4 regions of the Mesorhizobium sp. A623 genome follow, and region 1 is predicted to be linked to each of the others. Evidence: predicted binding sites of a transcription regulator. Region 1 holds the regulator's gene; each other region holds the start of a gene.
The links. Region 1 encodes LexA, which represses DNA repair genes until DNA is damaged. Its sites were predicted from a motif close to TGTTCNNNNTGTGTTCNG; they were not measured.

Region 2: a site for LexA is predicted at 2,276-2,293, ahead of ACX3P1_RS24700 (ImuA family protein). Genes of this name have one in related genera too.
Region 3: a site for LexA is predicted at 2,260-2,277, ahead of ACX3P1_RS03960 (ImuA family protein). Genes of this name have one in related genera too.
Region 4: a site for LexA is predicted at 4,591-4,608, ahead of uvrA (excinuclease ABC subunit UvrA). Genes of this name have one in related genera too.

The regions. Positions count from the first base shown of each region.
Region 1 covers NZ_JBTMXB010000004.1:121,606-129,582, reverse strand. The annotation lists gene trpC (indole-3-glycerol phosphate synthase TrpC) at 1-240, shown strand, start outside; gene moaC (cyclic pyranopterin monophosphate synthase MoaC) at 233-715, shown strand; gene ACX3P1_RS06240 (molybdopterin molybdotransferase MoeA) at 717-1,922, shown strand; gene lexA (transcriptional repressor LexA) at 2,037-2,783, shown strand; gene ACX3P1_RS06230 (ComEC/Rec2 family competence protein) at 2,886-3,893, opposite strand; gene ACX3P1_RS06225 (ComEC/Rec2 family competence protein) at 3,890-5,368, opposite strand; gene gltX (glutamate--tRNA ligase) at 5,464-6,888, shown strand; gene gltA (citrate synthase) at 7,069-7,977, shown strand, end outside.
Region 2 covers NZ_JBTMXB010000043.1:7,158-15,134, forward strand. The annotation lists gene ACX3P1_RS24695 (Y-family DNA polymerase) at 1-1,291, opposite strand, end outside; gene ACX3P1_RS24700 (ImuA family protein) at 1,233-2,252, opposite strand; gene ACX3P1_RS24705 (metallopeptidase family protein) at 2,434-2,856, shown strand; gene ACX3P1_RS24710 (DUF1737 domain-containing protein) at 2,912-3,121, opposite strand; gene ACX3P1_RS24715 (HpcH/HpaI aldolase/citrate lyase family protein) at 3,153-4,028, opposite strand; gene ACX3P1_RS24720 (NAD(P)/FAD-dependent oxidoreductase) at 4,143-5,312, shown strand; gene ACX3P1_RS24725 (glyoxalase superfamily protein) at 5,986-6,471, shown strand; gene leuD (3-isopropylmalate dehydratase small subunit) at 6,591-7,196, shown strand; gene ACX3P1_RS24735 (hypothetical protein) at 7,231-7,977, shown strand, end outside.
Region 3 covers NZ_JBTMXB010000002.1:344,934-352,910, reverse strand. The annotation lists partial or broken gene ACX3P1_RS03970 (error-prone DNA polymerase) at 1-16, opposite strand, end outside; gene ACX3P1_RS03965 (Y-family DNA polymerase) at 13-1,536, opposite strand; gene ACX3P1_RS03960 (ImuA family protein) at 1,451-2,212, opposite strand; gene ACX3P1_RS03955 (ATP-dependent helicase) at 2,399-4,468, shown strand; gene ACX3P1_RS03950 (protein-L-isoaspartate O-methyltransferase family protein) at 4,781-5,647, opposite strand; gene ACX3P1_RS03945 (hypothetical protein) at 5,988-6,815, opposite strand; gene ACX3P1_RS03940 (YfbU family protein) at 6,949-7,668, shown strand.
Region 4 covers NZ_JBTMXB010000003.1:228,323-236,299, reverse strand. The annotation lists gene ACX3P1_RS05055 (DUF72 domain-containing protein) at 1-570, opposite strand, end outside; gene ACX3P1_RS05050 (hypothetical protein) at 598-1,131, opposite strand; gene uvrA (excinuclease ABC subunit UvrA) at 1,527-4,448, opposite strand; gene ACX3P1_RS05040 (hypothetical protein) at 5,153-5,434, opposite strand; gene ssb (single-stranded DNA-binding protein) at 5,633-6,142, shown strand; gene ACX3P1_RS05030 (GcvT family protein) at 6,639-7,977, opposite strand, start outside.

The sequences.
Region 1 (7,977 bases):
CGCAATCTGCGCACGTTCGAAACCAGCCTGGACGTGTCCGAGCGGCTGGCCTCGATGGTCCCAGTGGGCCGGCTTCTGGTCAGCGAGAGCGGTATTTTTTCGCACGAAGACTGCAAGCGGCTGGAAAAGAGCCATATCGGCACGTTCCTGATTGGCGAAAGCCTGATGCGGCAGGAAGATGTGGCGCAGGCGACACGGCTGCTGCTGACCGGGGCGGCCACCGCCGCGGAACATGTCTAGCCGCCTCACCCATCTCGGTGCGCAGGGCGAGGCGCATATGGTCGATGTCGGCGACAAGGCCGAGACTACCCGCACGGCGATTGCCGAGGGGTTCGTGACCATGCTGCCCGAAACGCTGGCGATGATCCTCGCCGGCAACGCCAAGAAGGGCGACGTGCTCGGCACCGCGCGCATTGCCGGCATCATGGCCGCCAAGAAGACGCACGAACTAATCCCGCTCTGCCATCCGCTGCTTTTGACCAAAGTGTCGGTCGACATCGAACCGGATCATGCTTTGCCCGGCCTTAAAATTACCGCGCTGGCCCGCGTCACCGCCAAGACCGGCGTCGAGATGGAGGCGCTGACCGCCGCTTCCGTCGCCTGCCTGACCATCTACGACATGGCCAAGGCGGTCGACCGCGCCATGGTGATTTCCGGCATCCGGCTGGTGGAAAAGATTGGCGGCAAATCCGGTCACTATCAAGCGGAAGCGTGAAATGGCGCTGATCCCGGTTTCCGAAGCGCTTGAACGCCTGTTGGCCGGCGCAGAGCCGCTGGCCGGCGAAAGTGTCCCCCTGCTCGAGGCGATGGACCGCGTGCTGGCCGAGCCGATCGTGGCGCTGCGCACCCAGCCGCCCTTCGACGCATCCGCCATGGACGGCTATGCGGTGCGTTTCGCCGATATCGCCACCCTGCCCGCACGGCTGTCGGTGATCGGCACGGCGCCGGCCGGTCGCAGCTTTGCCGGCAGCGTTAACGCGGGCCAGGCCGTGCGCATCTTCACTGGCGCGCCGCTACCCGAAGGCGCAGACACCATCGTCATCCAGGAAAACGTCCACGATCTGGGCAACGCGACCGTCGAGGTGCTGGAGCCGACGGACAAGGGCCGCAACATCCGCCGCGCCGGCCTCGATTTCGTTACCGGTGACGTTCTTCTGGAGGCCGGCCGCCTGCTCGATCCGGCGGCCCTTTCGCTCGCGGCCTCCGCCAATCATCCAAGCGTGAGCGTGGTGCGGAGGCCGCTGGTCGCCATCATCGCCACCGGCGACGAATTGCGCGCACCGGGCAGCGTGCTCGGCCCCGGCCAGATCATCTCGTCCAACGCCTACGGGGTCGCTGCAACCGCACATTCGGTCGGCGCGCGCGCGCTCGATCTCGGCATTGCGGCGGACCGCAGGGAGGCCATCGCCGCGCTGGTGCGGCAGGCCGTGGCAGCCGGTGCCGATGTCATCGTCACGCTGGGGGGGGCTTCCGTCGGCGACCACGATCTCGTCCACGACGTGCTTGCCGAGGAGGGCATGGTGCTGGACTTCTGGAAGGTGGCGATGCGCCCCGGCAAGCCGCTGATGTCGGGTCGGCTGGACAATGTCCGCTGCATCGGCCTGCCCGGCAACCCAGTCGCCAGCCTGGTGTGCTCTCAGCTTTTCCTCAAGCCGCTGCTTGCGCGCCTTGGCGGCCGCGCCTACCGCCCCGACCTGCGCGAGGCGCTTCTCGGCGCACCCATGCCGGCCAACGATCTGCGCCAGGACTATGTTCGCGCGGCGGTGCGCGACGATACAGGCGCGCTGGTGGCGACGCCGTTCGGTGTTCAGGATTCGTCGATGCTGCGAAGAATGACTGAAGCGGGCGGCCTGATCGTGCGCGAACCCTTTGCGCCTGCCGCGCAGGCCGGCGACGCCTGCCGCGTGCTGATGTTACGCTGAACAAATCGTCAACACATTCATTAAACTTTAAATGGTTGCGGAACACAACTGGAACAGATACTGTTTGTTCTGGTTTTGTTTTTCCGATTCCATATCGGACCGCCGGGGGCCGCCATGCTGACGCGCAAGCAACACGAACTGCTTCTCTTCATCAACGAAAGGCTGAAGGAGAGCGGCGTTCCGCCCTCCTTCGACGAGATGAAGGATGCGCTCGATCTTGCCTCGAAGTCGGGGATTCATCGCCTGATTACCGCACTGGAGGAACGCGGCTTCATCCGGCGGCTTCCCAACCGCGCACGTGCTCTCGAAGTCTTGCGCATGCCGGAATCGCTGACGCCCAGTTTCAACGGGGCGCGCAAATTTTCGCCCAGCGTCATTCAGGGCGGCCAGGGTCAGAATGGTTCGGGCCAGGGCAATTCGGGCGGGCAAGGCAAGAACTCTCGGCTGCAGAGCGCGGGCAATGACGACGATGTCGCCGCCAATGTCTCGATCCCGGTCATGGGACGCATCGCCGCCGGCGTGCCGATCGACGCCATCCAGCACAAGACGCATTCGATCTCGGTTCCGCCGGACATGATCATGGGCGGTGAGCACTACGCGCTGGAGGTGAAGGGCGATTCGATGATCGAGGCCGGCATCTTCGACGGCGATACGGTCATCATCCGCAATGCCAACACCGCCAATCCCGGCGAAATTATCGTCGCCCTCGTCGATGAGGAAGAAGCCACGTTGAAGCGGTTTCGCCGCAAGGGCGCGTCCATCGCGCTTGAAGCCGCCAATCCCGCCTACGAAACGCGCATCTTCGGACCTGACAGGGTCAAGGTGCAGGGCAAACTGGTCGGGTTGATCCGACGTTACTGAGTCGACGGCCTTCCTGAACTGGCATGGCAAATGCTACTCGGCCGTCGTGTTCAAAACGCTGACTTAATCCAGCAAGATCGCTCGACAGCCGCCGCGTTGGGCTCAATCGTCGCCCGCTGTGGTGACACCGGTCGTTTTGGTTCTTGTCCGAACCACCTTTTTATAAGGCGGCAAGCCGCGGGCCTCGCGTGAAAACTTCCGCTGCGTGTGCCAGGGCCGATAGTGTTCTTCGACGGCGAAACGGATTTCCGCCGGTACTGCTGCCGATTGCCGGTTGAAGAATATCTCGACGCTGCCGGAGCGAGCCAGTTGGCGCTTGGTGATCACCGTGACCAGCGGATCGCGGCATGGGTCGGAGGCGGTCGCGTCGTCGATGATGATCACGCTCGCGAAGGCGCAGGCGGGTCTGGCCGCCTTGGCGTCCTGCGCATGGGCAACCAGCGCGCCGGCCTCGTGACGGGCGACACACAGGCCTTGCGCGCACAGGAACGGCGTTCCCGGCGGTAGTTCCATGCTGTCGGCAAGGTCGAACTCGAGGGTTTTGGCCCCTGAGGTTTTAACCTTGACCATCTCCGGCTTAATGACGGTTTCGGCATTGAGCGCGCGGCGCCAATTGTCGATGGTGAACGCGTTGGGTCGAGGTCGGTTGACCGCCAGTTCGCTTCCGCCGATCGACACGGCGACAAGCCGAGCGTCCTCCGACACCAGCACGTCCGGCGTCTTCACCATGGGCACCGCCAGCAGACCGGCAATCGCCAGGGGTAGTGCGGCAAGCCGTAGCCAGGTGGTCGCCATCGTGGCAAAGACCAGCGCGCCGGTGATGAACAGCACCGACTGGACGGAAACGAGGCCGACCGCGTCGATGGGCGAGCGCGCCGCGATCCAGTCGGATATGACGATCATCGCGGCCAGCCCCCTGCCCATGACATAGAGGAAGGGGCCATCCGCGCCGAACGGCATGGCCAGCGCGGCAAGCACGGCAAACGGCATGACGATGACCGAGACGATGGGCATCACCGCCAGATTGGCAAACAGGCTGAGCGGCGCGACGCGCTGGAAATGCCACATGGCATAAAGCGTCGTAGCGCCTCCGGCGATGATGGACGTCATCGCGAGACCGCCCATTCCCGCCAGGAATTTGCGTGACAGAAGCCTGCGACAGAGCGGCGCGCGGGCACCTTGCCGCCTGCCCGCCCCGACCGGTAATCGGACCAGCCGGCATAGGCGCCGACCAGGGCCGCGGTTGCCGCAAACGACATCTGGAAGCTCGGGCCGACGACCTCGTGCGGCGACACCACGATCACCGCAATGGCGGAAATGGCCAGATTGCGCATGGTCAGCGCCGCGCGGTCGAACAGCACGGCCAGCAGCATGACCGCCAGCATGATGAAACTGCGCTCGGCGGCCACCACGACGCCCGAAATGGCAAGATAGGCGGCGATGGAAAAGAGCGCGGCGGCGGCGGCATATTTTTTCACCGGCCGGCGCGAGGAGAAATCGGGAAACAGCGCGAACCCGCCGCGCAGCAGCAGCATGATCGTGCCGGCAACCAGCGCCATGTGCAGGCCAGAAATCGAGATGATGTGGTAAATGCCAGTCTTGCGCATGGCTTCGTTGATGGCGTCCGGGATGCCGGCGCGCACGCCAACGATCAGCGCGGCGGCGATCTCGCCTTCGGGACCGCCGACGCTTTGCCGAATACGGCCGGCAATGGCTTCGCGCGCGTTTTCGATCGCGGACGCCACCCTTGCCGATACCGGCATCGACGCCGAGGCAACCCGCTTCGGATTGCTCAGGAAGAAGCCGCTCGCGCCGATACCGTCGAAATAACTCTGGAAGGAATAGTCGTAGCTGTCGGGCCGCACCGGGCCGGTCGGCGGCAAAAGCCGGACATAACCGTTCAGCACAGAACCTGCGGTAACGCCTTGCGGAATCGTACGCGCGGACAGCCGTACCCGCTCCGGCGCATAACGCAGCGTCGGCCTCGCCGTCGAGAGTACGTCGAGGGTCAGCCTGACACGGCCGGTTTCCATCTGATCGACCGACACGACCCGCCCGGTCAGGCTAGTCGATATTTCCGATCCCATGGTCTGGGTGCCGGCACGCCACGTCTCGATCTTGGCTGCGAGGAAGCCAAGGCTGCATAGCAGGGCGGCGGTCAGGCAGAGATACGGTAACGGACGCGCGCGCGACAGGAACGCCACGCCGGCCAGCGCGCAGACCAGCGCTACCGGTTGCAGAAAGCCGGGCTCGGCATCGAGCGAAAAATAGAGCGCCACGCCGATGGCGAGAAACACCGGCACCAGTAGAAACACGACGCCGCGATCAAGCTCGGTAATGGAAGCAGCCGCTATCCGGCCTGGCAAGGTGGCGACGGCAAAGCGGCGACGCCCTATTTTGCCGCGATCGATGGTCGCCGGAATGGTCGGGACAAAACTTCCGGCCGTGCCGTGCGGCAAAGCGAGATTTTGCGGTTCGACAACCGACTGGCGTTCCTTCGGCGGCGCAAGGCCCAGCAGCAGCCGTTCGCCGGCGTTTTCACTTGCGCCGGCGCTGTGCGTGCTGCCCCGGCCCAGTCCAGCCATCGGGTCTGCCCCTTGCGCCCTCGACCTCCTATGCTACATGAACGCGCGAGGCGCGAAACCCCGCGCGCAAAAACCATTTCCTTCGAGAATTCGACATGCCCGACAAGATCGTCACCCGTTTTGCCCCCTCGCCCACCGGCTTCCTGCACATAGGCGGCGCGCGTACGGCGCTGTTCAACTGGCTCTATTCGCAACATGTCGGCGGCACGATGCTGCTGCGCATCGAAGACACCGACCGGGAGCGCTCCACGGAAGCGGCGACCGCCGCCATTCTCGACGGCCTTAGCTGGCTCGGCCTGAAATGGAACGGCGAGCCGGTTTCGCAGTTCGAGCGTGCGCCGCGCCACCGCGAAGTGGCCGAAGAACTCGTGCGGCAAGGCAAGGCCTATTACTGCTACGCAACACCTGCCGAACTTACCGAAATGCGCGAAACGGCGCGCGCCGAGGGGCGGCCGCCGCGCTATGATGGCCGCTGGCGCGACCGCGATCCCGCCGAAGCGCCCGAAGGCGTGCCGGGTGCGATCCGCATCAAGGCGCCGACAGACGGCGAGACGCTGGTGCGGGATCTGGTGCAGGGCGAGGTGCGCTTTCCCAACAAGGATCTCGACGATTTCATCATCCTGCGCTCGGACGGAAACCCGACCTACATGCATGCCGTCGTCGTCGACGACCACGACATGGGCGTCACCCATATTATCCGGGGCGACGACCACCTGACCAATGCCGCGCGCCAGACGGTGATCTACCGCGCCATGGGCTGGGAGGTGCCGGAAATGGCGCATATTCCGCTGATCCACGGGGCGGACGGCGCCAAGCTTTCGAAGCGCCACGGGGCGCTCGGCGTCGAGGCTTACCGCGCCATGGGCTATTTGCCGGAAGCGCTACTTAACTACCTGGCGCGTCTTGGCTGGAGCCATGGCGACGACGAGGTCATGTCGGTGACCGACATGGTCAAATGGTTCGACATAACCGACGTCAACAAGGGTGCGGCCCGCTTCGATTTCGCCAAGCTGGAAGCGATCAACGGCGTGCATATGCGCCGCATGGACGATGTGGCCCTGCTCGACATCTTCGTTGCCACCCTGCCCTATCTCGAAGGCGGCCCCGCGGTTGCCGCACGTCTCGACGCCAGCCGCAAGACGCAGTTGCTTGCAGCCCTGCCTGGCCTCAAGGAGCGCGCCAAGACGCTGGTGGAACTGCTGGATGGCGCGGCCTTCTTGTTTGCGGAGCGGCCGCTGCCGCTGGACGAGAAAGCAGCCACCGTGCTCACCGCAGAGGCCAAGGGCATTTTGCGCGGCGCACTGGCCGCGCTGCAAGGCGTGTCCGGCGAGTGGTCGGCGGCCAATGCCGAAGCCGCGATTCGCACGTTCGCGACTGCTGAAGGACACAAGCTCGGGGCCGTGGCGCAACCTTTGCGGGCGGCCCTTACCGGCAAAAGCACCTCGCCCGGGGTTTTCGATGTCCTTGCGGTGCTCGGCCGCGAAGAAAGTCTGTCACGTGTTGGAGATCAAATCGATTAGGGCAGCTATGCTGTCATAGTTTTGGATTGAAACAGGTCTATTGCGGTGCAACATTAACTACTGTTTTTATCCATGCCGGAAGCCGCACCGGCCACCCGTTGCAGGTCAATTGAATTGCCGCCTGTCGATGTCAGGAACGTATGATCGGGAAGCCGGCATACAGAACTTTAGGAGTTTGCGATGACCGAAAAAACTGCAACGCTGGAATTTGGCGGCAAAACTCACGAACTCAAGGTGCGAAGCGGGTCCGTCGGGCCGGACGTCATCGACATCGGCGCGCTGTACTCGACGACAGGAGCCTTCACCTACGATCCAGGCTTTACCTCCACCGCAAGCTGCGATTCGGCCATCACCTATATCGACGGCGACGCCGGCATCCTGCTGCATCGCGGCTACCCGATCGACCAGCTTGCCGAACATGGCGACTTCCTGGAGGTCTGCTACCTGCTGCTGTACGGCGAACTGCCGACCAAGGCCCAGAAGGACGATTTCGACCACCGCATCACGCGCCACACCATGGTGCATGAGCAGATGTCCAAGTTCTTCACCGGCTTCCGCCGCGATGCGCATCCGATGGCGGTGATGTGCGGCGTGGTTGGCGCGCTGTCGGCGTTCTATCACGACTCGACCGATATTTCCGATCCGTACCAGCGCATGGTCGCCTCCATGCGCCTCATCGCCAAGATGCCGACCATCGCGGCAATGGCCTACAAATACCATATCGGCCAGCCCTTCGTTTACCCGAAGAACGACCTCGGCTTCGCCGCCAATTTCCTGAACATGTGTTTTGCGGTGCCATGCGAGGAATACAAGGTCAACCCGGTGCTGGCGCGCGCCATGGAGCGCATCTTCATCCTGCACGCCGATCACGAGCAGAACGCCTCGACCTCGACGGTGCGGCTCGCCGGTTCTTCGGGCGCCAATCCGTTTGCCTGTATCGCGGCGGGCATCGCCTGCCTGTGGGGACCGGCGCATGGCGGCGCCAACGAGGCGGCGCTGAACATGCTGGGCGAGATCGGCCATGTCGACCACATCCCTGAATTCATCGATCGCGCCAAGGACAAGAACGACCCGTTCCGGCTGATGGGC
Region 2 (7,977 bases), on a different contig from region 1:
CGATGCGTTCCGGTCCTTCGGCCCGCGTGACCCGGTACGAGGCGCGCCGCCAGCGGAAATGCAAAGGCGGCCCTTCCGGCAGTTCGGTCGCCGGCACATCGACCGGCTCGGGCGAGCGGAAGAGGCGGATGGGCCGTTCGTATTGGACGTCCGGCGGTGCGAGGTTTTTCGGCTTCTTTCCCAGCGCTTGCGCAAATGGCACCAAGGCAATGGCGCGTTCCGGCAGGTGGCTTTCCACGCATATCGGCTTCAACACCGCACTGTCGCCCAGCCGCGCGCGGACACGGTCGACGAAAAGTTCCAGGCTGGCGCTCTCGTCGGTTGCCTGCCCGGCCAGATCGGCCTGCTGCATGGAAAAGGCAGCGGTGGAAAGGACCGAGAGGCGGACCAGATCGAAGCCGTAGCCGGCGTCGAAATCCTGACCGGCGGCGGCAAGCCGTTCATGGAACAGTTTCTGGATCAGCACCGGGTCGCGCAAGGGCCGCGAGGTGCCGACAGCAATGCGGCTGACCGCACCGTCGACGCGAAACAGCATGAGCCCGAGCGAGCGGGCACCTTCGCCGCGGCGTTCGAGGTCCGATTTCAGCGCCTGCGCCAGGCTTTTGGTCAGGTGCTCGATGTCTTCGACCTGCGTCACCGGCTCAGCCAGATGCCGCTCGACCGAAAGCGGCGCTGCCGGCAGGCGCGGCGACACCGCCTCGTCCAACCGGCCAAGCGCCTGATCGAGGCGACAAAGCAATGCCGCACCGAACCGGCGGGCAAGCGGCCCACGCGGCGTTTCCATGACGCTTCCTACCCGGCGCAGGCCGACGCTTTCCAGGCTTTCGCGCACGCCGGGCTCGATGCGCAGCGCGACAAGCGGCAGCGGGGCAAGCAGATTTTCCTCTTCGCCGGCGGCAACGATGCGGCGGCTGGAAAAGCGCGAAGCCGCCCACGCCGCGCCGACTGTCGAGGCGATGCCAGCGCGGGCATCAAAGCCCTGTTGAAGAAACCGCGCCAGCATGCCCTCCAGCATCGCCTTCTCGCCGCCGAAAAGATGCGCGCAGCCGGTAATGTCGAGGAACAGCCCGTCCGCCCCGTCCATCGCCACCAGCGGCGTGTAGCGGTCGCACCAGTCGGCCAGCCCCTCGAGCAGGCGGCGGTCGGCCGGCGGATCGGCCTCGACGATGTCGATTGCCGGATGCATGGCGCGCGCATCGGCAACGCCCATGCCGCGCTTCAGGCCGAGCGCTTCAGCCTGCCTGTCGAGCGCGGCGATGCGCTGGGCGTTGCGGTCGAGATGGCGGACCACCAACGGCCGGCTGGCCGGCCTCCCATTCGTCGGCTGGCCCTCCGGTGTCTTGTCTGATCGCCAGCACCGTCCCAGGCGCTGCCGCAGGATCCGTTCCGTGGCGAGATAGGGAAACCACAGGCTGAGAATCCGCTGACCGCTTTTCCTCGTCTCTTCGTTCCTCGAAAATGCGTTCATCGGGGTTCCACTCCAGTATGAATTGTCCGGGCAAGGCGGTGCGGCTCTTGCCGATGGCGACGGTGAAGGCGGGCCGGCCGATAGAGCCCGCGAGCGGAGCGCCGATCGTTTCGCGCAGCGCCGACGCGGCCGGCGCCACCAGGAGGCGCATGGGGGCCGCCGTCGGCTCGGCCTCGGCCGCATGCCGCAGCAGGAACAGCGGCCGGCCGGTCTGTTGCGCCCTTGCATGCAGCCGCCGCGTCGCGGTCAGGTCGAGCCGTTGCGGATTGCCGTGAACCTCCAGCACCACGGCGGCAGGGGCGGCCAGCCGCGCCGCCTCCTCGGCGATCCACAAGGCGTCAGTGAGTTTTTTCGCCTCGCAAAAGAGCAGGGTTTCGGGCTCGATGCCGAACATGGCCTGAAGCCCCCTGGCATGGGGAAAGCCGGTTTCGCCAAACATTCCGGTCGTGCCGATCCACAGGACCGGCGCTCCAAGATCTGCCTGCCGCTTGAGGATAAGGCTGACCAGGGCCAGCATGAAGCCGGCGACAGCGCCCGCGTCGCGCGTTTCCGTGCCGTGAATCTCGATCAGCGCCGCTCTCGGCAGGCCACCGCCTAGGGCGGCGTCGAGCCGCTCGACGCCGGTAGGCAAGGCCGCATTGCCGGCTCCAACGCCGTAGCGCCGGACCGCCGCGTCATCCGCATCGGCGGGCGCCCGCAAGGGCTCCGGCAACGATCCTTCGATCTTCGCGATCTGGCGACGCAGGGCAAAAACAGTTTCCCGCGCCGCGGCATCCTTCGCCATGACGGTTCAGCTTCCAGCAAAATTGTTCCTGTTATGTTCTTATAGATTCCAGAGGCTACTCTGAGAGTCAATCGGAGTCGCAAAAGAATTTATTCCTCTTGCCTGAGGGCGGGTTCATCAAGCCGCCGTCATTTGCCGATTCCGGCGCAAAAGCCTATATGCGGGCGACAAAGGAAACCGCATGGCCCGCATCTACAAGACCCGCACCTGGCACGACGAGCTTTCGCCCTCGCTGGAGGAGATGGAGTTCCTGGCCATGGAGGTCTATGCGCATCTGCCTGAGGAGTTCCGCAAGCTGACCGGCGAGATCATCATCCAAGTCGCCGAATTCCCGACCGACGAGATCATGGACGATCTGTCGCTGGAAACACCCTTCGACCTGCTTGGCCTGTTCGAGGGGCGCGGCATCGCCGAACGCTGGAACCCGCAGACCGGCGAAGGCCCGAACCGTGTCACGCTCTACCGCCGGGCAATGCTGGACTACTGGTCCGAAAACGAGGAGACGCTGGGCGACATCGTCACCCATGTGCTCATCCACGAGATCGGCCACCATTTCGGCCTGTCGGACGACGACATGGAAAAGCTCGAGGAAGAGGCCGCGTAATTTTTTCCCCGGCATGCCGCCCAACGCCGCCGTTTAAACGACCCGTCGCCCAACCCTACCAATCGCTGAGCTTGGTCTTGCCGGCCTCGTATTCCTGGCCGTCGACGTCCTTCACCACGGCCTGGCCGCAGCGCATGATCTTTTCCTTTTTATCATAGGCGTAGGTCGGCGAACCGTAGAGGTGCCAGCCCTTGTTCAACGCCGCCGTCACCTTGTGGCAGAAGGAGGCGTCGTCGATGGCGGTGAGAAAACGATAGAGGCGCATTGGTCTATCCCTGCGATGAGAGGTGTGGCGATCATGCCCCGATGGCGGTCGCCTTTGCCAGCAGTTTTTCAGCCTGCGCCAGATGCAGGCGCTCGACCATTTTCCCGTTCAATCCGATCACGCCTTTTTGCGTGTTCCCGGCCAGCGCGAAAGCGTCGTGGATGGCCCGTGCTTCGGCAATGGCTTGCTGCGAAGGTGAAAACGCCGCGTTGGCCGGCTCGACCTGCGACGGATGGATCAGCGTCTTGCCATCGAAGCCCATGCTTGCCGCCTCCCCACATTCGCGGGCAAAGCCGTCCACATCGCGGAAATCGTTGAAGACGCCGTCCAGAAGGTCGATCCCGCCGGCCCGCGCCGCCAGCACCATCTGCATCAGCCATGGCACCAGATAGCGCCGGTCGGGTGTCGCTAAAACGCCGGTTTCCTTGGCCAGATCGTTCGTTCCGGCCACGAAACAATCAAGCCGCGAGGCCGGGTCGCGGCCAAGTTCGGCGATCGCGCCGATATTGAGCATCGCCTTCGGCGTTTCGATCATCGCCCACAGTTTCACCTCGTCCGGCGCAAAGGCATCGTCCAGCGCATCACCGGCTTCCAGCACATCGCGGGCCGTGTCGACCTTCGGCAGCAAAATGCCGTCCGGCTCGCAGCTAGCCGCCACCAGGAGATCGTCCATGCCCCATTCGCTGGACAGTGCGTTGATGCGCACCACCATCTCGCAACGCCGCTGCTTGGCGAGAATGCCTTTCAGCTTTTCGCGCGCCGCGCCTTTTTCGCCGGGCGCGACCGAATCCTCCAGATCGACGACGACGACATCGCAGGCAAGCGAGCCAATCTTGGCCAGCGCCTTGTCATTGGCGGCAGGCACATAGAGCACCGAGCGGCGCGGGCGGTAGGACGGTTCTTTCATCTGGTCTTCTTGCCCGGCAAAGCTGGCCCTTGCAAGGACTTGCGACAACGTGGCGAAAGCTGTTTCCTGCACGCGTGCTATTGGAAAGCATGCAACGGTTCCGGGAATTTCTGCATGGCGCACTACGATATCGTGATCATCGGCGGGGCGATCGTCGGCTCGTCGCTTGCCTATTATTTGCGCAAGGAAGGCTTTGCCGGCACCATCGCGCTGGTCGAGCGCGATCCGCAGTTTACCCATTCGGCCACGACGCTCTCCATGGCCTCGATCCGCCAGCAATTCTCGATCCCGGAAAACATCCGCCTGTCGCAGTTCACGCTCGGCCTGTTCCGCGGGCTGAAGGACGAATTCGGCCCCGAAGCCGACATCGGCTTTCGCGAGGGCGGCTACCTGATCCTGGCCAGCGATGATGGCCTGCCGATCCTCAAGGCCAACCACGCCGTGCAGTTGGCCGAGGGGACCGACATCGTGCTGGAGGACGCCGCCACGCTGGCCAGCCGGTTCCCGTGGCTTTCCACCGAAGACATTTCCGCAGGGGCCTATGGCCGCTCGGGCGAGGGCTGGTTCGACGCGCATGCCATGCTGGGGGTGTTCCGCAAGGCGCTGCGCCAGAAAAATGTCGATTTCATCGCGGCCTCCGTCACCGGCATTTCCCGCGACGGTGACCGCGTTACCGGGGTAACGCTCGACAATGGCGAAAGGCTCGATGCCGGCATCGTCGTCAACGCCGCCGGCCCCAACGCCGGCAAAGTAGCTGGAATGGCCGAGCTGGCGCTGCCGGTCGAGCCGCGCAAGCGCACCGTATTCGTATTTGAAGCGCGCGAGAAATATGCCGACATGCCGCTGCTGGTCGATCCGAGCGGCGTCTATGTCCGCCCGGAAGGATCGGTTTATCTGACCGGCGGCGCCGAGCACGGGGAAAACGAAGCCGCCGCCGATCCAGCCGATTTCGAGCCCGAATGGGGCCTGTTCGAAGAGACGATCTGGCCGGTGCTGGCCACCCGCATTCCCGCCTTCGAGGCGATCAAGATGACGCGCGCCTGGGCCGGCCATTATGACTATAATGCGCTCGACCAGAACGCGGTGATCGGCCCGCACCCGGAGGTGGAAAACTTCATCTTCGCCAACGGCTTTTCCGGCCACGGCCTGCAACAGGCGCCGGCGGTGGGCAAGGCGCTGGCCGAATTCATCGTCCATGGCGGCTACCGAACCGTCGACTGCTCCGCCTTCGGCTATGCGCGCATCGCTGCGGGCCGCGCTTTTCGCGAATTGAACGTGATTTGATTTCATCCCGGCGAGCCCCTCCCTTGCCACGCCCGCTTTTCGCGTCTGGCCATTGAGCAATCGGTGGGAAGGGCGACGCGAGGCCGTGCCTTCGATAATTTGATACATGGCGCGAACCTCGCGTCACGCCGGCGTTTTCCGTTTCCGTCCGATCCGCTACACCGTCCGGCATTTGCGCCTTTCGGTTTGTGTGCTCGCTCCAGCACGCACGGGCCATAGTACCCGCGGGTGACCCTCTGGACGAAACCTCCCCGGGTGGCAGGCACGTTTCCTGCCGCCGGAGGCGCCGGTTTCTCCCCACACGTTCACCGTCGCGACCGGTGTTCCCATGGGAGAAACTGCGAGGGATTATGCGGGAAGGCGGGGAGGGTGTGGATATGTTTATTTTCGAGGGGTGTTGGACGGAGCGCTCCCCCAGTTCCGTCATCCCGGAAGCCTGTGCCGGAGCACAAGCGATGGGGTGAGGATTTCGCGGGAAGCTTGCCTATTGACCTTGCCTGTGCCCACCCCTATCTGAGCCCTCGTCAAGGGCGGGAAGCCCCTGCCACCCGCGGTCGCAAGATCTGGTGAAGCTTCCCTTGAAAAGTTCGTTTCCTGTCGATGCGACGGCCGAAACGGCAATGCGGGCACCCGTTCGATAAAAGCCGTTCGTCAAATCGCAAGGAGCGAAGCCATGACCATCGGTCACACGACTTTCAAGGATAAAACCCCCGGCCCCAACGCCTACAAGGCCAGTGCCAAAAGGTTGCGGACGGCGCTTGCCGAAGACGGCATCGCCATCAGCCACGCCAAGGCGCTGGAACTGGTGGCCCGCCAGAACGGCGTCCGCGACTGGAACACGCTTGCCGCGCAACCGGTCGAGGACACCAAGCCTGTGTCCCTGGCGCCAACCGCCAACGGCGCGCCGTTTGGCGTCGGCGAGGCGGTTGCCGGCACCTTCAACGGCCGCGATGCGCAGGGCCGCGTCATCGGCCTGGAAGAGACGATCAAGCCGGACCTGTGGCGCGTCACCATCGCCTTCGATCCGCCGGTCAACGCGGCGACCTCGCAGCTGTTTTCCGCCGAGCGGCGGCGCGTGCAGATGGTGGTCGGCACTGATGGCCGCTCGCGCCGGCTGACCGGCACGGAAACCGGCGTGATGGCGCTGGCGAGGGCGTGAACTGATCGGCGGAAAAGGCGGCAGGCTCGTTCAGGCGATCTTGCCGCCTTTTATTTGGCCGCGACCTTGTGTAAACCGGGCACCAGCAATCCGCCATAACCGAAAAGACGGGCAAAGCCATGGATAAATTCACCAAGCTCACCGGCGTCGCCGCTCCGTTGCCGATCATCAACATCGACACGGACATGATCATCCCCAAGGATTACCTCAAGACGATCAAGCGCACCGGGCTCGGCACCGGCCTGTTCGCCGAGATGCGCTACAACGAGGACGGTTCGGAAAACCCGGATTTCGTGCTCAACAAGCCGGCCTACCGCAAGGCGCAAATCCTGGTCGCCGGCGATAATTTCGGCTGCGGTTCAAGCCGCGAGCACGCGCCATGGGCGCTGCTCGATTTCGGCATAAGCTGCGTGATTTCCACGTCCTTCGCCGATATTTTCTACAACAACTGCTTCAAGAACGGCATCCTGCCGATCACGGTCAGCCACGAGGATCTGGACAAGCTGATGGACGACGCCTCGCGCGGCTCCAACGCGACCCTGTCCGTCGACCTCGAGGCCAAGGAAATCCGCGGGCCGGACGGCGGCGTCGTGAAATTCGATCTCGACGACTTCAAGCGGCACTGCCTGCTCAACGGCCTCGATGATATCGGCCTGACCATGGAGAAGGCTCCGGCCATCGCCAGCTTCGAAGCCAAGAACGTGGTAAGCCGCCCCTGGGCCTGAATTTTGCCCGGTTGACCGGCAGGGGAGGTCGAGGATGCGGTTTTCTTCACTGGCTTCGGCATCAGCCCTGATCTGCGCCGCACTTTACGGCGCGGTCGCCCATGCGCAGGACAAGCAGGCGCCGGTCCCCTTTGCCGGCGGCCAGCTTACCGTCACCCAGACCGAGGACTATGGCGAGAAAACCCTGGCCTTCGACGGCAAGGAACTCGCCCATAACTACGTCGTCTATTTCGACAGGATCGCCAAGGTCGATGGCACGGACGTGGCGCTGTTCGACGTCGGCGACGGCGGCAACGCTTGTGGACCGGCCAAGGTCATGGTCTGGAAGCCGCAGGATGGCGGCATCGAAAGCGCCAGCATCGGCGCGGACGATTGCGGCGCGCCGGTCATGGCCGTGAACGAGAACCAGATCTATTTCGTACCTTGGCTAATGCCGGGCGGCAGCGCGCCGGTGAAGATATGGTCGCCATCGCACGGATTCCAGTTGGCCGGCACTCTGACCTACACGCCCGATCCGGGCACGGGCTGGGAAGACATCGACGCGTCGAAATACGCCAACATCATCGACGCCTTCCATAACGAGGCGGTCTACCACGCGGCGACAAAGCTGCTCGGCGACCGTTTGACGGACGTGACCACGGCCCTACTGGTCGGCGGCGGCACCGAAAAGACCGCCTCCGGCATCATCTATGCCAGCGGCTGCGTACCGCATGCCTGCGGCGGCAGCGACGGCTTCATGGCCATCGATGCCGGGGCTCAAAAGCTGTACTTTGCGCAAGAG
Region 3 (7,977 bases), on a different contig from region 1:
GCACGACGCTGTTCATCCGAATATCCCGTGCAGGAACCATTTGTGCGAGCCCGTCGCTGCATCCTCCCCGTCACCGGCGCGGTAGATCCAGAAGCGCTCGCCGGAATCGTCCTCGACCTGGAAATAATCCCGGACAGCCGTCAGCTCGGCGTCGCGTTTCCACCATTCGCCGAAAATGCGTTCGGGACCGTCGGCGCGGCGGACACGACGGCGGATACCGCGCCATGTGAACGTGACGGGAGGATGATCGGGCAGAAGCGCCACGGTCTCGATCAATTCCGGAGTCTGCAGCAATCGTGTCGGCCGCGGCCAACGGCTCGGCCAGGTTTCGCCGCAATCCGGTGTGGTCGGGGCTATCCGTTGGACGGAACGTTCCGGAACGTCGCTGGCCATTGGTGCAAAGCGATAGAGCCGCTCTTCGCCGATGCGGTTGGAGAGCGTGTCGATCAAACCAGAGACATCAGCCTCGGGCGCTTCGAACAATAAAGAAATCGTCTGCTTGTGTTTCAGTGGTTCGGCTTCGGTAGCGGCCAGCCGCATGAGTTCGATGCCGAAGCCTGGATCTATCGTTTCGATCTTGTCGGAGAGAAGTCGTGCCAGCCGTTTCACGTCACGAACAGGCTGCGCCGTGCCGACACGGATCGCCTCGACACGGTTGTCGACGCGGTAGAGCAGGAGATCGAGACGCCGCGCACCGTGTCCCCTGACCTCGAGCAACGAACAAAGTTCAGCAACGAGCCTTGCCGTATATTTGGCAATGGTTTCGGCGGCCCCGATCGGCTCGCCGAATGCGCGGCGGACCTCGGCGATTTCGGGCGGCCGGATCGGTTCGATCGGTTCGCCGAGGCGGTTCATCGCCTGGTCAAGCCGACGGCCGAGCTCCGGCCCGAACCGCAGGGTCAGCGGCGCACGCGGTTTTTGGGAGAGGTCGGCAATACGGTCAAGGCCGAGCCGACGCAGACTGGCGACCATCTCGGTCGGCAAGCGCAACGCTGCGATCGGCAGTTCCTGGATCGCAGCGGCACTCTCCCCGATCGGCACGACCTGGACCGGCCGCGCGCCAAAGCGGGCAAGAGCATGCGCCGCACCCCAGCTATCGGCGATCGCGGCACGCGCTGTAATGCCGGACGCAGCGAACCGTCCCACCATGTCGGTGAGCATGGCGCTCTCGCCACCGTGAAGATGATCAGCGCCCATCGTGTCAATGACCAGACCAGCGGGTGGATCGGCGGCGACGATCGGAGCGTAGCGGCGGAGCACCCACAAAGCGAGCTTGTCCAGCGCCTCAGTATCGGCCGCGGGCTCGGCATCCATGATGGCCAGGTTCTGGACAAGTGCCTGCGCCTTGCTGGCGGGCATGCCGACGCGCAGGCCAAGCGCCAGTGCGGGCGCATTGGCGGCAAGCACGACACGACGTCTTCCGTCACGGCCTGTCAGGACAAGCGGCGTCTCAGGCGGAGGCGCGGCGTCGCCCAATTTCCTTCTGTTGCGGTCTGTCGACCACAGCGGAAGAAAGAGCGATACGACCCTTGGCATCGCAGGCCTCCACTTCGAAATCAGCGCTTTCACCGGCGCGGCATCGGATCAGTTCAAGTTGCCAGCGGGCGCGGCCAACGCCTGGGACAGGCAACGGGACGGAGGGAAGCACCGACACCCGCCACCTTGTGACCGAGGCGGTCGGCTGTCCGAAGTCCGTGGTATCGGCCTGCCGCCGCCATCGGCGTATGGCGATGCCGATCGCGCCTGAGCTTTCGGCGGCAAGCTGCAACCGGCGCGACGCGGTCATGGAAAGCTTTGCGACTTCGGCGACGACCGCTCCCAGCCCCCCGTGGCGAAGGCCTTCCTCGAAACAGGCAAGAACGGCGTTTTCGTCGCCGGCCTCGACATAGATCACCCGGCCGGGAGACAATCCGGCCTGGGCGACAGCCGGCGCGAACAGGTCCTGGCGGGTCACGCACCACAAGACCTTGCCGATTGTCCGCCCCGCAATCCCTGCGGCAAACAAGGCAGCCGCCGCGCCGTCGATCGCGCCATTGCCGCCGCCCGCCACCTCATGCAGGCTTGCCAACGCTAACCCTCCCCCAGGTAAAACCCGATCGATGGCCGCAACCCCGAAAGGTATGACCGCGCGATCTCGCACGTTTCCACCCTCAAGTCGCGCGATACGCTCTCGAAGCTCGGTAATGGCGGGACTGACAGTGTTGTCGGTCATACAGAAAAGCTTCCTGGTTGGCTTCCCAACGGGTTTTCGGGTTGATATGTTCCTTATTTGTTCCGCTGACGAGAACGAGTCAATCCGCCTCGGACGGCCAGCATGATGCGATCGGACAAGTCGACCGACAGCGCGAAAGCGAAGAATGTCGAATCGATCAGGAATCGCAGATGGATAGAGGGTTTCGTGGGCGCTGCTTATCTGGAAAAATTAAATACCGAGCAACGCCTGGCGGTCGAACATGGAACGGATCTGTTGCCGTCAACGATTGGCGGTCCGCTTCTGGTCATCGCGGGTGCCGGATCGGGAAAGACCAATACGCTGGCCCACCGTGTCGCCCACCTGATCGTCAGGGGCGCTGACCCTCGCCGTATCCTCCTGATGACGTTCTCACGCCGCGCCGCAAGCGAAATGGCAAGGCGTGTCGAACGGATTTGCGCCCAGGTGCTTGGAGCGAATGCCGGGGTCATGACTGATGCGCTGGCCTGGGCCGGGACATTCCATGGCATCGGCGCGCGATTGCTGCGCGACTATGCCGAGCAGATCGGCCTCGACCCGGATTTTACCATCCACGACCGGGAAGACAGCGCCGACCTGATGAACCTCGCCCGGCACGAACTTGGATTCTCGAAGATGGAAAGCCGATTTCCGACCAAGGGAACCTGCCTGTCCATTTATTCCCGCACGGTAAATTCGGAGAAGCGGCTCGACGAGGTGTTACGGACCTTCTTCCCTTGGGTCTCGGGATGGAGTTCGCAACTGCGCGAATTGTTTGCCGCCTATGTCGAAGCCAAGCAGGTCCAGAACGTTCTCGACTACGACGATCTGCTTCTCTATTGGGCACAAGCCGTCGGTGATCCGCTGCTCGCCGACGACATTGGCAGCCGCTGGGATCATGTTCTCGTCGATGAATATCAGGACACCAACCGCCTGCAATCATCGATCCTGATGGCGTTGAAGCCGGGCGGCAGAGGATTAACGGTCGTCGGCGACGACGCTCAATCGATCTATTCCTTCCGCGCCGCGACGGTGCGCAACATCCTCGACTTCCCCGGCGAGTTCAGTCCGACGGCCGAGATCATTACGCTTGACCGGAACTACCGATCGAGCAAGCCGATCCTTGCCGCCGCAAATGGCGTGATCGACCTGTCGCGCGAGCGTTTCACCAAGAACCTCTGGACGGAACGGGAATCCGCTGATCGTCCGCGGCTGGTGACGGTCAGGGACGAGGCCGACCAGGCGCGCTATATCGTCGAACAGGTCCTGGAGAACCGGGAGAGCGGAACGGCGCTAAAGCAGCAGGCAGTCCTATTCCGCACCTCAAGCCACAGCGGACCGCTTGAAGTGGAACTGACGCGCCGCAATATTCCCTTTGTCAAATTCGGCGGCCTGAAATTCCTCGATAGCGCCCACGTAAAGGACATGCTGGCAGTGCTGCGGTTTGCGCAAAACCCGCGTGACCGAGTGGCGGGTTTCCGGTTGATGCAACTTTTGCCTGGTGTTGGACCGCAAACGGCAAGCCGTGTGCTCGACGCGATGGCAGCCGATCCGGAGCCGATCACAACCCTTTCCGAAATACCCTCGCCGCCCCGATGCGGCGAGGATTGGACCGCATTTGTCGAAGTATTGCAGCATTTGCGCAACGGACTGGCCGAATGGCCCGCCGAAATCGAGCAGGCACGTCTCTGGTACGAGCCGCATCTCGACCGCATCCACGAGGATGCCGAGATCCGCAAGGCGGACCTGTTGCAGCTTGAGCAGATCGCGGCCGGCTATCCATCCCGCGAGCGCTTCCTCACGGAACTGACCCTCGATCCGCCGGATGCCACCAGCGACCAGTCCGGCGTTCCGCATCTCGATGAGGATTACCTCATCCTCTCCACGATCCATTCAGCCAAGGGTCAGGAATGGAAATCGGTCTTCGTCCTCAATACCATCGACGGCTGCATTCCCTCCGACCTTGGCGTCGGAACGACCGACGACATCGAGGAGGAGCGTCGGTTGCTCTATGTGGCGATGACGCGCGCCAAGGACAGCCTGCACCTCGTTACGCCGCAGCGGTTCTTCACCCATGGGCAGAACGCCTATGGCGATCGGCATGTTTATGCGTCGCGCACTCGTTTCATTCCCAAGGCGCTCCTCTCGCTGTTTGAATCCTGCAGTTGGCCGTTAATTGTGCACAGCGATGGCACAAGGCCGGACGCTCGCCAGATCCGCGTGGACGTCGGTGCCCGAATGCGCGGCATGTGGCGCTAGAGGCCGTTAAGACATGCACCTTCCTGCGCAAGGAGACCGATGGCCAGTGGCGGCTTGCGCGTGACGCAAACCTCCTCACCGCACGAAATTGAGGCGCATTTGTCGCCGATATGGCGGCTATTGGGTGGGAAGCGGACTGTCTTCTTCCCATTGGGTTTCGCGGGATACCCGCCATTCGGTATTGCAGAAGTCGGTCGCAGATCGTCGATTTCTGCGGCTGATATTTGCGACAGAAAATCCCTGGAAAATCAGCACTTCCGGTACTGTCGTGGAACTTAGGAATTACGCGACGGTATGATGCCGAACCGTTGTCTAAGCATAGGCTAGGCACCAGCCGGGAGCGCGAACCCAACATCGCTCGGCCGGCACCTCATCAGTACGATACAGCCGGGTCACCCGCTTGTGCTCCCCGCTCTCGAATGCCGCCGCGAGCGCTTTTTCCGATTCCTCATCGCGCATTCCTTCACAGGGGAAGATGGCCACCGGCGAAATCCATTGCGCGTGAAATTCCTCACCCCTACGCGTCACGAGGAACACCGCCCCGCGAAGGTGCATGTTGCTCCAATTGCTGCTGGTAAATCCAAGATCGGTCGTAAGCGGCAGGATCAGCCTTCCGCCGTTATTGAGCCGGTCCAGCCAGATATTCGCGGGCCGGGTCGCGCCGGCGTTCACATAGATCACATCGGCTGAATCAAACGCTACGGAGCTGCCATCTCCATGGACCACGGAAACGATCGGATAGGCAGCGAGATTTGCTTTCGCCCGCGCAGCAAGCTCCTGCTCGAACTCAATCGCCGTCACCCTGCCGGATGCGGCAACGAGGTTCGCCATGATCGCAGAATAGTAGCCGGCACCAGCGCCAACATGCACGATATGCTCGCCTGCTCGCAGGGCGGCCTGCGAAAGCAGGAAGGCATGAAGTGAAGGTTGTCCGTTGTTGATGTGGCGCTCAGGGACGATACCAACAACGTCATCCGTATAGAGGTAGACCGGGTCGGCGGTCGGGGTCGGAACATAGGCTCTTCGCATTCGGAAGATCGGCCACGGACCGGGACCAAGGAAATCTTCTCGCGGTACTTCGGCAAAGGCTGCTTCAACACGTTCATCGACAACTCTCACAGCCGCCGTGATCTGCTTCGCATAAGCTCGCCGCACGATCTTCAATTCGTCAGGTGTCATCAGCAGAACCAACTCCATAGATTCCTGTCGCGAAAGTCCCGAAACATGCGACAGATATGATCCAAGTCAATGTCGACCTGCAAGGTCCGCTCTAGGGGTCCTCGCCTCCTGCCATGAACGGCCGAGATGGGGTCGGCTGCAGAACGGCAGCTATCCGCACAGCGGCAGCCAAGCGCTGACGGTCCGGTTTCGGCCCCGTTCCCGCCTACGAAGCGCAGGGGTCGGCAGGCACCGCCGAGCGAACGAAGTGCGGTACATTCTGAGCCCGCGCAACTTTACTGCGCGCCGTGCGCCCGATTCGGACTCCCGTGAGGCGTCGCATCCCCTGCCTGCTATGTTATCAAGGTGGCCACCCCTGCCTAAAACTCTGGTCAACGAAATGATCCGGATAGCCGCGTGCCAGTGCGGAGAAATCGGGGTCGCTCGCCGTTAGCACATTTAGCACAGCGTCGGCATCCAGCGCGCTTGTTGTATATAAATCGAAGGCAGGCCAATCAGACTCGCAGCCGTGCGCCACTACAAATGCGGCAATCACAGCCTTGGCTGCGGAATAGGCGCTAGTCGTGACGCCCAGCGGAACGGCAACCTCAATAGCGCGAGGTCGGCCGATGCCTTTCACAAGTTCGATAAGTTCACCATCTTCCAGCCAAAAATACACGCCTTCCCCGCCCCAATGAGCCAGCAATAATTCTACGCCATGGTGGTCGGCAGGAAAGGGGTGTGATGTCATCCAGAATTTGCCCGAGCGCGCCTCGTTCTGGTGATGGAAGGGGCTAGCTCCATGTAACGCATCGGCAACCTTGGCTGAAATGACGCCTGCGGCCACTTGAGCGTCGAGCCTTTTGCGGATGGCCGCTAAATCCGAAGTATGGATACCATCGGATTGGAGAAGCTTAGCTTCATCGTCCGTAAGGCGCGTGTAGTGCCACGCGCGAATGGTGCGTTGCTCCATCATAGGCATAATGATGTGCTCAAGAATGTATTGCCGCTCAGCGGCATAGGGATTTTCTTTAAGCGGAACCCACCGCTTAGCCGCCTGCTGTTCGCGGTAATCTTTCTTGCTAGTATATTCATAGTCGCAGAGCGCCTCGCGCTTTGCATCCAACTCAGTCATTAGCGCATCGTCAAATGTCTTGATGTTCCAAACATCAATTAGCGTTGAAGTCATAGACCGCTGTGCCCCATTCGTTCCGTACCCTACCCTACCGCATCCAAAGCTGTTGTCTGTGCCGTACGTGTGTTGCGTATTCCGTACATCTACCGTACAATATGGGGATTGACGTAACGCACAGGAGATTACCATGGTACCTAAAACAGAACGCTTGGAACTACGGCTAGATGCCGATTTGATTCAGAAAGTGGACGTTTGGCGCGGAGAGCACGCTGACCTTCCCTCACGGTCAGAGGCCATCCGTCGCCTTGTGGAGGGAGGTCTTGCCGCCAAATCTCAACGGGATTTTCGACCGACCAACCCCGAAAAGATGATGATGTGGATGCTGGCACAAATTAGGCGTGACCAGATTAGCGGAAGGAAGGACAAGAAGGACAACGAATACGACATCAAAGATGTGGAGCTTATCGAGCAGGCTATCTACGGCGGGCATTTCTGGGCGCTCGATTGGGAGATGACCGGCATCCTTCACAACCATGTGGACGACCCGAAGCGGGTTAGCCTTGTTGTGGATGTGATGGACATGTGGAACTTCATTGAGAGGGCTTGCAAGGGCTTCGGAGTCGAGAAGCAGCGCCTTGTTGATGAGGTGGGCTCATGGGCTAAAGACCCGAAATTCGAAGGTTTCGATGGCAATAATGAAGGCGAGTACATGGGAATCGCCCAGTTTTTGGTGCAAAAACTGAACCGTTTCGAGGATTTCAAAGGTCGGTCAATGAACTCTCACTCCCCGACCGTGGCTCGTTACGGCAAGATGGCCACCTTATTCGAGACTATACGCCCGAGCCTTATCGGCCGAGAGCTTAGTGTAGATGAGGTGATTAAGCTCCTCAAGCGTGAGGTGGCATAGAACCGAAAGATAGTCGATTTGTTAGAAAATCCAGGACCCAAGGCTGTCGTGTGGAGGGAGAAGGCGGCGTTCGCTCGATCCGGCTTGAACTTGGCCTCCGCCGTCCGAGGGAAGCCGGACGAATGGCAAGTTTCGGACGGCGAAGGAAGCATCCCGAACGGCGTCGAAGGTCGGAAGTGAACGTTCCCCGATCGCGGGCGGCCAAGGGCCTCGGAAGGGCTCGTCTCGGGTGGGGCATTGGGCAAAGCTGCCATTTCTCTGGGCTGGATAATGAGCTACTCCCGCCGTGTTGAAGCTTTTGGCTACAGC
Region 4 (7,977 bases), on a different contig from region 1:
CGCATAGACGAAATCGCCGGTGATATCGGCGATCGCCGGATATTTGTGGTGGTCGGCATACACGATCGCCACCTTGTGCTTGCGGGCAAGGGCTGCAAATTCCGGTACGACGAAGCTGTTATTGCGGACCTCGACCGCGTGGCGCAATTTCACGCCGTCCTGCTTTTCCGGCAGAAGTTTCAGGAACGCCTCAAAATCATCCGGGTCGAATTTTTTGGTCGGCATGAATTGCCACAGGATCGGCCCGAGCTTTTCGCCAAGTGCCGCGACGCCGGATTCCAGGAACCGCGTCATCGATTCGCCGGCCTCTCCGAGCACGCGGCGGTTAGTGACGAAACGATTGCCTTTCAGTGCAAAAACAAAACCTTCAGGCGATTCATTGGCCCATTTGACGAAGGTCGGTTCCTTGAAACTCGAATAGTAGGTGCCGTTGACCTCGATGGTCGGCACCTGGCGCGAGGCGTATTGAAGCTGTTTCGTCTTGGCCAGTTTTTCAGGGTAGAACGAAGTATCCCAAGGCTCGAACGTCCAGCCGCCCATGCCTGCGCGGATTTTCCCCGATGTGGTCATCAAAGCCTCTTGATACACTCTTGGTGTCTATTCTTCTTTTGCAACTAAGTTGGTCTTCTGGACTACAGCATCGTTCCCAAACATCCTCATGTCGGCAACAATAGAGGCGAATTGCTCGGATGCCGCGAACGCATCGAGGTTATTACGAACGTTTTGGTCAATTTTGGCGCGCTGGGCAGGAGAGATCTTTTCCATTGCCCCAGAGAAAAGTGCAGCCTTCTCTCGAATGAGATCGAGAAGCCCTGCCGGAATAGTAACGGTTTGCGGTTTCAACAAGCCTTGCCTGACGTGAATTTTGGTGCCTAGCCAAGTGGTCTCGCCCTTCTGAATCATTCCGAAGAGCATAAATCGACCCATTTTAGCAAAGGTCATCAGTGTGTGTTCCGAGCCTACGACGTCAAGCGTAACGCCTCCCAAGAGGAAACGATTGGTGTTAGCGGGAAGATCACGAATGTTAGTCGATTCGACTTCGTCGAAGATCAAAAGATGCTGCTCGAATGAAGCCGGGTGCGGCACGCTATCAGTCAGAAACTCACGCCAGCGCGCCTCCGCGCGGTCCATGAGCGTATGCTGCTCCGAACTGTAGGAAGCTGTCTTGTTCCTTCCTCTGGCGAACCTCAAGACACGCCATGATACCGATACACAAAACTTCAACATCCATTCGTCGTAAGCGATCAGATGGTTGCCTGCGAGCCATGGGTGAAACGCCTTCGTCGCGAACGCGGTTTCATAGCGGCTAAAGCGGCCCTCGCAACTAATACATAGCCACGGAAATTTCAGCCCATCCTGCACGCGCCTGTTAATATTCTCGGTATCCCGAATGTGCCCAGTTCCAGACCGCTTGCGTAACCAGCGATATACGAAGGCCGGGAGAACATGACTTTCTTGCAGTTCTGCAACGCGCCCGCAGAACGCGCAAATGCTGGGTTTATTGCCGCTCCTTTTGTGCGACCCACTCACTCCGCCGCTTCTCTCTTGCTGCCCGGCCTTCTCTCCAAAAGCTCCTTGAGGAAGTGGCCGGTGTAGCTGCGTTTTTCGCGAACGATGTCTTCCGGCGTGCCGGACGCCACCAGTTCGCCGCCGCCGTCGCCGCCTTCGGGGCCGAGATCGAGCACCCAGTCGGCGGTTTTGATCACCTCGAGATTATGCTCGATGACGACGACCGTGTTGCCCTGGTCGACCAGTTCGTGCAGCACCTCCAGGAGCTTGGCGACATCGTGGAAATGCAGGCCGGTGGTCGGCTCGTCGAGGATGTAGAGCGTCTTGCCGGTCGCCTTGCGCGACAGTTCCTTGGCCAGTTTGATGCGCTGCGCCTCGCCGCCCGACAGCGTCGTCGCCTGCTGGCCGACCTTGATGTAGCCGAGACCGACCTGCTTCAACGTTTCCAGTTTGTCGCGCACGCCGGGAACGGCGGCGAAGAAATCGACGCCTTCCTCGACCGTCATGTCGAGAACGTCGGCGATGGACTTGCCTTTGAACAACACGTCCAGCGTTTCGCGGTTGTAGCGCTTGCCGTGGCAGACGTCGCAGGTGACGTAGACGTCGGGCAGGAAGTGCATCTCGATCTTGATGACGCCGTCGCCCTGGCACGCCTCGCAGCGGCCGCCCTTGACGTTGAACGAGAAGCGGCCGGGCTGATAGCCGCGCGCCTTGGCTTCCGGCAGGCCGGCGAACCAGTCGCGGATCGGCGTGAACGCGCCGGTATAGGTGGCCGGGTTGGAGCGCGGGGTGCGGCCGATGGGCGATTGGTCGATATCGATGACCTTGTCGAGGAATTCGAGACCCTCGATGCGGTCATGCTCGGCCGGGTGTTCGCGCGAGCCCATGATGCGGCGCGAGGCCGCCTTGAACAGGGTTTCGATCAGAAAGGTGGATTTGCCGCCGCCGGAAACGCCAGTGATGGCGGTGAAGGTTCCGACCGGGATTTCGGCCGTGACATTTTTCAAATTGTTGCCACGCGCGCCGACCACCTTGATGCGCCGGTTCTTTTTCGCCTCGCGCCGTATGCCAGGTGTCGCCACCTCCAGTTCGCCCGACAGATATTTGCCGGTGATCGAATTGGGATTGGCCATGACCTGCTGCGGCGTGCCTTCGGCGATGATGCGGCCGCCATGGATGCCGGCGGCGGGGCCGATATCGACGACATAGTCGGCGTGCAGGATCGCGTCCTCGTCATGCTCGACGACGATCACCGTATTGCCGATATCGCGCAGATGTTTCAGCGTATCGAGCAGGCGGGCATTGTCGCGCTGGTGCAGGCCGATGGACGGTTCATCCAGCACGTAGAGCACTCCGGTCAGGCCGGAGCCGATCTGCGAGGCAAGCCGGATGCGCTGGCTCTCGCCACCGGAAAGCGTGCCGGAGTTCCGGGCAAGGGTCAGATAGTCGAGGCCGACATCGTTCAAAAAGCGCAGCCGTTCGCGGATTTCCTTGAGCACGCGCACCGCGATTTCGTTCTGCTTGTCGTTGAGCGCGGCAGGCAGGTCGGCAAACCACTGGTTGGCATTGCGGATCGACTGTTCCGTCACCTCGCCGATGTGCTTTCCGCCGATCTTCACGGCCAAAGCCTCGGGCTTCAGGCGATAACCCTTGCATGCGGGGCAGGGCGTCGCCGCCATGAAGCGCTCGATCTCCTCGCGCATCCAGGCGGATTCGGTTTCTTTCCAACGCCGTTCGAGGTTGGGGATCACACCCTCGAACGTCTTGGTCGTCTTGTAGGAACGCAGGCCGTCATCATACTGGAACGGAATCTCGACCGCGCCGGTGCCATGCAGGACGGCGTGCTTGGCCTCGTCGTCGAGGTCCTTGAATTTGTCGGCCAGTTTGAAGCCATAGACCTTGCCGAGCGCCTCCAGCGTCTGCGCGTAATAGGGCGAAGTCGATTTCGCCCATGGACTGACGGCGCCGGCGCGCAGCGAGACATTGTCGTCGGGCACTATCAGGTTCGCATCGACGGCGCGCTGGCTACCCAGACCGTCGCAGGTCGGGCAGGCACCGAATGGGTTGTTGAAGGAGAACAGCCGCGGCTCGATCTCCGGGATGGTGAACCCGGATACCGGGCAGGCGAATTTTTCGGAAAACAGAATGCGCTCATGCGTCTCGTTCTTCGATTTGTTGACCGAATCCTCGCCGGTCTGGCTGGCATCGAGCGGCTTGTCGGCAAATTCCGCGACACACAGTCCCTCTGCCAATTTCAGCGCCGTTTCGATGGAATCGGCCAGCCGCGTCGCGAGATCGCCACGCACGACGATGCGGTCGACCACCACGTCGAGATCGTGCTTGTATTTCTTGTCCAGCGCCGGCACGTCGGCGATTTCATAGAAGACGCCGTCGACCTTGACGCGCTGAAAGCCCTTCTTCTGAAGCTCCAGCAACTCCTTGCGATACTCGCCTTTGCGGCCGCGCACGATGGGCGCGAGGATGAACAGCCGCGTGCCTTCCTCCACCGCGAGTACGCGATCGACCATCTGCGAAACCGTCTGGCTCTCGATCGGCAGGCCGGTGGCCGGCGAATAGGGGACGCCGACGCGCGCGAACAGCAGGCGCATGTAGTCGTAGATTTCGGTGACGGTGCCGACCGTCGAGCGCGGGTTTTTCGAGGTGGTCTTCTGCTCGATGGAGATGGCGGGCGACAGGCCGTCGATCTGGTCGACATCCGGCTTCTGCATCATCTCCAGAAACTGGCGCGCATAGGCAGACAGGCTCTCGACATAGCGCCGCTGGCCTTCCGCATAGATCGTATCGAAAGCGAGCGACGATTTGCCGGACCCCGACACGCCGGTCATGACAATCAGAGAGTCACGCGGCAGGTCGATGTCGATGTTCTTCAGATTGTGTTCGCGCGCCCCGCGAATGGACAGATATTTATGGTCGGCCATCGCCGGTCGCCGCCTCAGGTCTGGAATTCATGGATCGGCGGGCTGCCGCCATCCCCTCATGTAGGTATATTCGCCGCCGCGTCGAGAGGCGCAGAACTTGCCACCCGCGTTTAAGCGTCTTTCGGGCCGGCGGGCAAGCATAAAGAACAAAGACTGAACAGGTTCCTGACAAATCTGGCAGGAGCCCGCCTTTCAGTTCCGCTTGCGATCACTTTTTCCATTTCGGGCATTCAAGGGTTGACGCTAACGGGAGAGGAGAGCACGATCTGGGCGTCAAGGAAGCATGTTGCCGTTGCGTGGCCTGGGAAGAAGGGCCCTCTGCGAGGCGCCGCAGATTGGCGGATGTGTGCTTCTAGCGACTGTGTTGAACGGACAGAAGGAGCGAGGCATGACTCCACCGGATAGTCCCAACAGGCTCCGCTGATGCCGGAGCCGCGGCAAATATTGCTGACAGGCTGACGTTCCTTGGCCTTCGTGCAATTTGCCGAACCCCCGAAAATCAGAGACTGCAGTCGGATCGACGGCTGACGCCGCGAAGCATCCGAATTACAAAGCCGGTAAAACCCTCCCGGCGAAAGTGGCTAGACGTCACAAAGGCCCCGGCCGTTCTGTGAAAGCAGCGGCGGGGCCGATTTGCATGGGGCTGCCGTGCGTGGACGCTGTCGGCTTAAGACGGCGTGTTGCGCCGGTCGGTTGCAAGCGCCTTAATGACGCGGGGACGATAGCGAACCGGCCCCGATATCCACAGTAATGCTGCCGCCTATTCGAACGTCCATATCGCCGATCTTGAACTGGTTGGGCGAGGCGTTGCGGTCTTGACCATCCGGTTCGGCAGGAAGGGGTCTGACGATGCTGTAGTCGCCACCAACGCCGGGAAGCGCGCTTTTTGCCGGGGTTTGGGGCGCGCCTCCGGCAAACGCCAGAGGGGCGGCGACGGCAGCGCAGGCCAAGGTGGCCAGATATAAGGAGAAGCGGTTCTGGAACATCTGGCGATCATACAGGGCCAGCGCGGAAACGGCTAGGCGGGACGCATTCCGATCCCAAGCTTGACATGAAAGGCGCGTCGATATAGAACATATAGAGAACAAAAACCTTGTGGGAAAAGAAGTGTCAGGGGCGGCGCAGTTATCCGCCAGCCTGTAAGGTGCGGTGAAGTTGGTTTCGGATGAGCGCGGAGAAGGTTTATGGCGGGTAGCGTCAACAAGGTCATTTTAGTGGGAAATCTGGGCGCGGACCCGGAGATTCGCCGGCTGAATTCCGGCGACGCGGTCGTCAATCTGCGCATCGCGACGTCGGAAAGCTGGCGCGACAAGAATTCCGGTGAGCGCAAGGAAAAGACCGAGTGGCACCAGGTCGTCATTTTCAACGACAATCTGGCCAAGGTCGCCGAGCAGTATCTGAAGAAGGGCATGAAAGTGTACCTTGAGGGCGCCCTGCAGACGCGCAAGTGGGAAAAGGACGGCGTGGAGCGATACTCGACGGAAGTGGTGCTGCAGAAATTCCGTGGTGAGCTGCAGATGCTCGATTCGCGAGGTCAGGGCGGCGAAGGTGGTCAGGTCGGTGGCTATTCGGGTGGCGACAGCAGCCGCGGCTCCGATTTCGGCCAGTCAGGTCCGAGCGACAATTCCAATCGTGGCGGCGGCAGGAGCGGCGGTGGCGGCTCGCGGGATCTGGACGACGAAATTCCGTTTTGAGAGGTGGTCACGCGCCGTTGTAAACTGGGATGATTTTTCTTCTAAAAGGCACGGAAACGGTGCCTTCAGGCTGCTGACAAACCGTTGGCGAACCCATGCCCGTCGGCCTTGTGCCGAGGATTTGCTTTCGTGAAGTTGTAGAGCCTTTTCCGTGCCCTTACGGGAGTGTCGGCAGATCCTCGGCGCAAGGCCGAGGATGACGCCAGGTGAACAGATGCCTTTGTCAATGAACTGAAGGCACTGGAAACAGTACCTTTTTCGTTGCGCGCTTACTGCTGAGCGGAAGCATCAAACTCGATCCACGAAAAGCCGTTCCTTGAAGAATGGCGCTACAGCGCGTCGCATCTGAATGGATTTATGCGGTGCGCTTCAAGCACTTGTTTCGATGCATGTCGTTGCCCTGAAACCGGTTCCCACTTTCGGGCGACATGCATTCGCGGGAAGACCGGTCGTTGAAGACCGGTCTTCCCCGAAATGCTGGCGGCAGTCGAAAAAACTAAGCCCGCACCCGCTCGCTTTTGGGATCATACATCGGCTTGAGCGAGGCTTCGGCCTCAAAACGCTCGCCGGCGATTTCGATCTCGTAGCTGGAGCCGAGAATATCGGCTTCGCTTTCGCCCTTGCAGGGCACATAGGCCATGCCGATCGCACCGCCGAGATGGTGGCCGTAATTGCCGGACGTGACACTGCCGACGATCTTTCCGTCGCGCAGCAGCGCCTCGTTGTGGAACAGCAGCGGTTCCGGGTCGGTCAGGCGGAACTGCACCATGCGCCGGTCTAGGCCGGCTTCCTTCTTGCGCAGCACGGCGTCGCGGCCGATGAAGTCGCCCTTGCCGGTTTTTACGGCAAAGCCGAGGCCGGCTTCCAGCACGTGGTCCTCGTCGGTGATATCGTGTCCGAAATGGCGGAACGCCTTTTCGATACGGCAGGAATCCAGCGTATGCAGGCCGCAGAGCTTCAGGTCGAAGGCGCGCCCGGCTTCCTCCAGCGCCTCGAAGACGTGGGCTGTCTGGTCGGTCGATACATAGAGTTCCCAGCCGAGTTCACCGACATAAGTGACGCGGTGGGCGCGGGCCAGTCCCATGCCGATCTCGATATTCTGGAATGTGCCGAAAGGGTTGTTCTCGTTGGAAAAATCGTTCGGGCTGACCTTCTGGATCAGCTCGCGCGAGCGCGGCCCCATCAGGCACAGCACGGATTCGGACGCCGTCACCTCGGTGATGACGACGAATTCGTCACGCACATGCTTGCGCAACCAGGCAAGGTCGCGCTGCAGCGTCGCGCCGGGCACGACGGCGAAGAAGGCGGTTGGCGACAGGCGGGAAATGGTCAGGTCGCTTTCGATGCCGGCCCGCGCATTCAGCATCTGGGTGTAGACGATCTTTCCGGGTGCGACATCGAGATCGTTGGCGCAAAGGCGCTGCAGGAAGGCGAGCGCGTCGCGCCCCTCGATCCTGATCTTGCCGAAGGAGGTCATGTCGAACAGGCCGACATTATTGCGCACGGCCAGATGTTCCTCGCGCTGGTTGTCGAACCAGTTCTGCCGTTTCCACGAATAGCGGTATTCGCGTTCCTGACCTTCCTTTGCGAACCAGTTGGCGCGCTCCCAGCCTGCGGTTTCGCCGAAGACCGCGCCGCGCGCCTTCAGGTGTTCATGCAGGGGTGAGCGGCGTACGCCGCGCGCGGTGGCCGGCTGGCGGTAGGGGAAATGGTCGGCGTAGAGCAGGCCGAGCGTTTCTTTCGAGCGCTGGAAAAGATAGGAGCGGTTCGCCTGGAATGGCTGCACACGCCGTATGTCCACGTCCCACAGGTCGAAGGGCGGCTCGCCGTCTTGC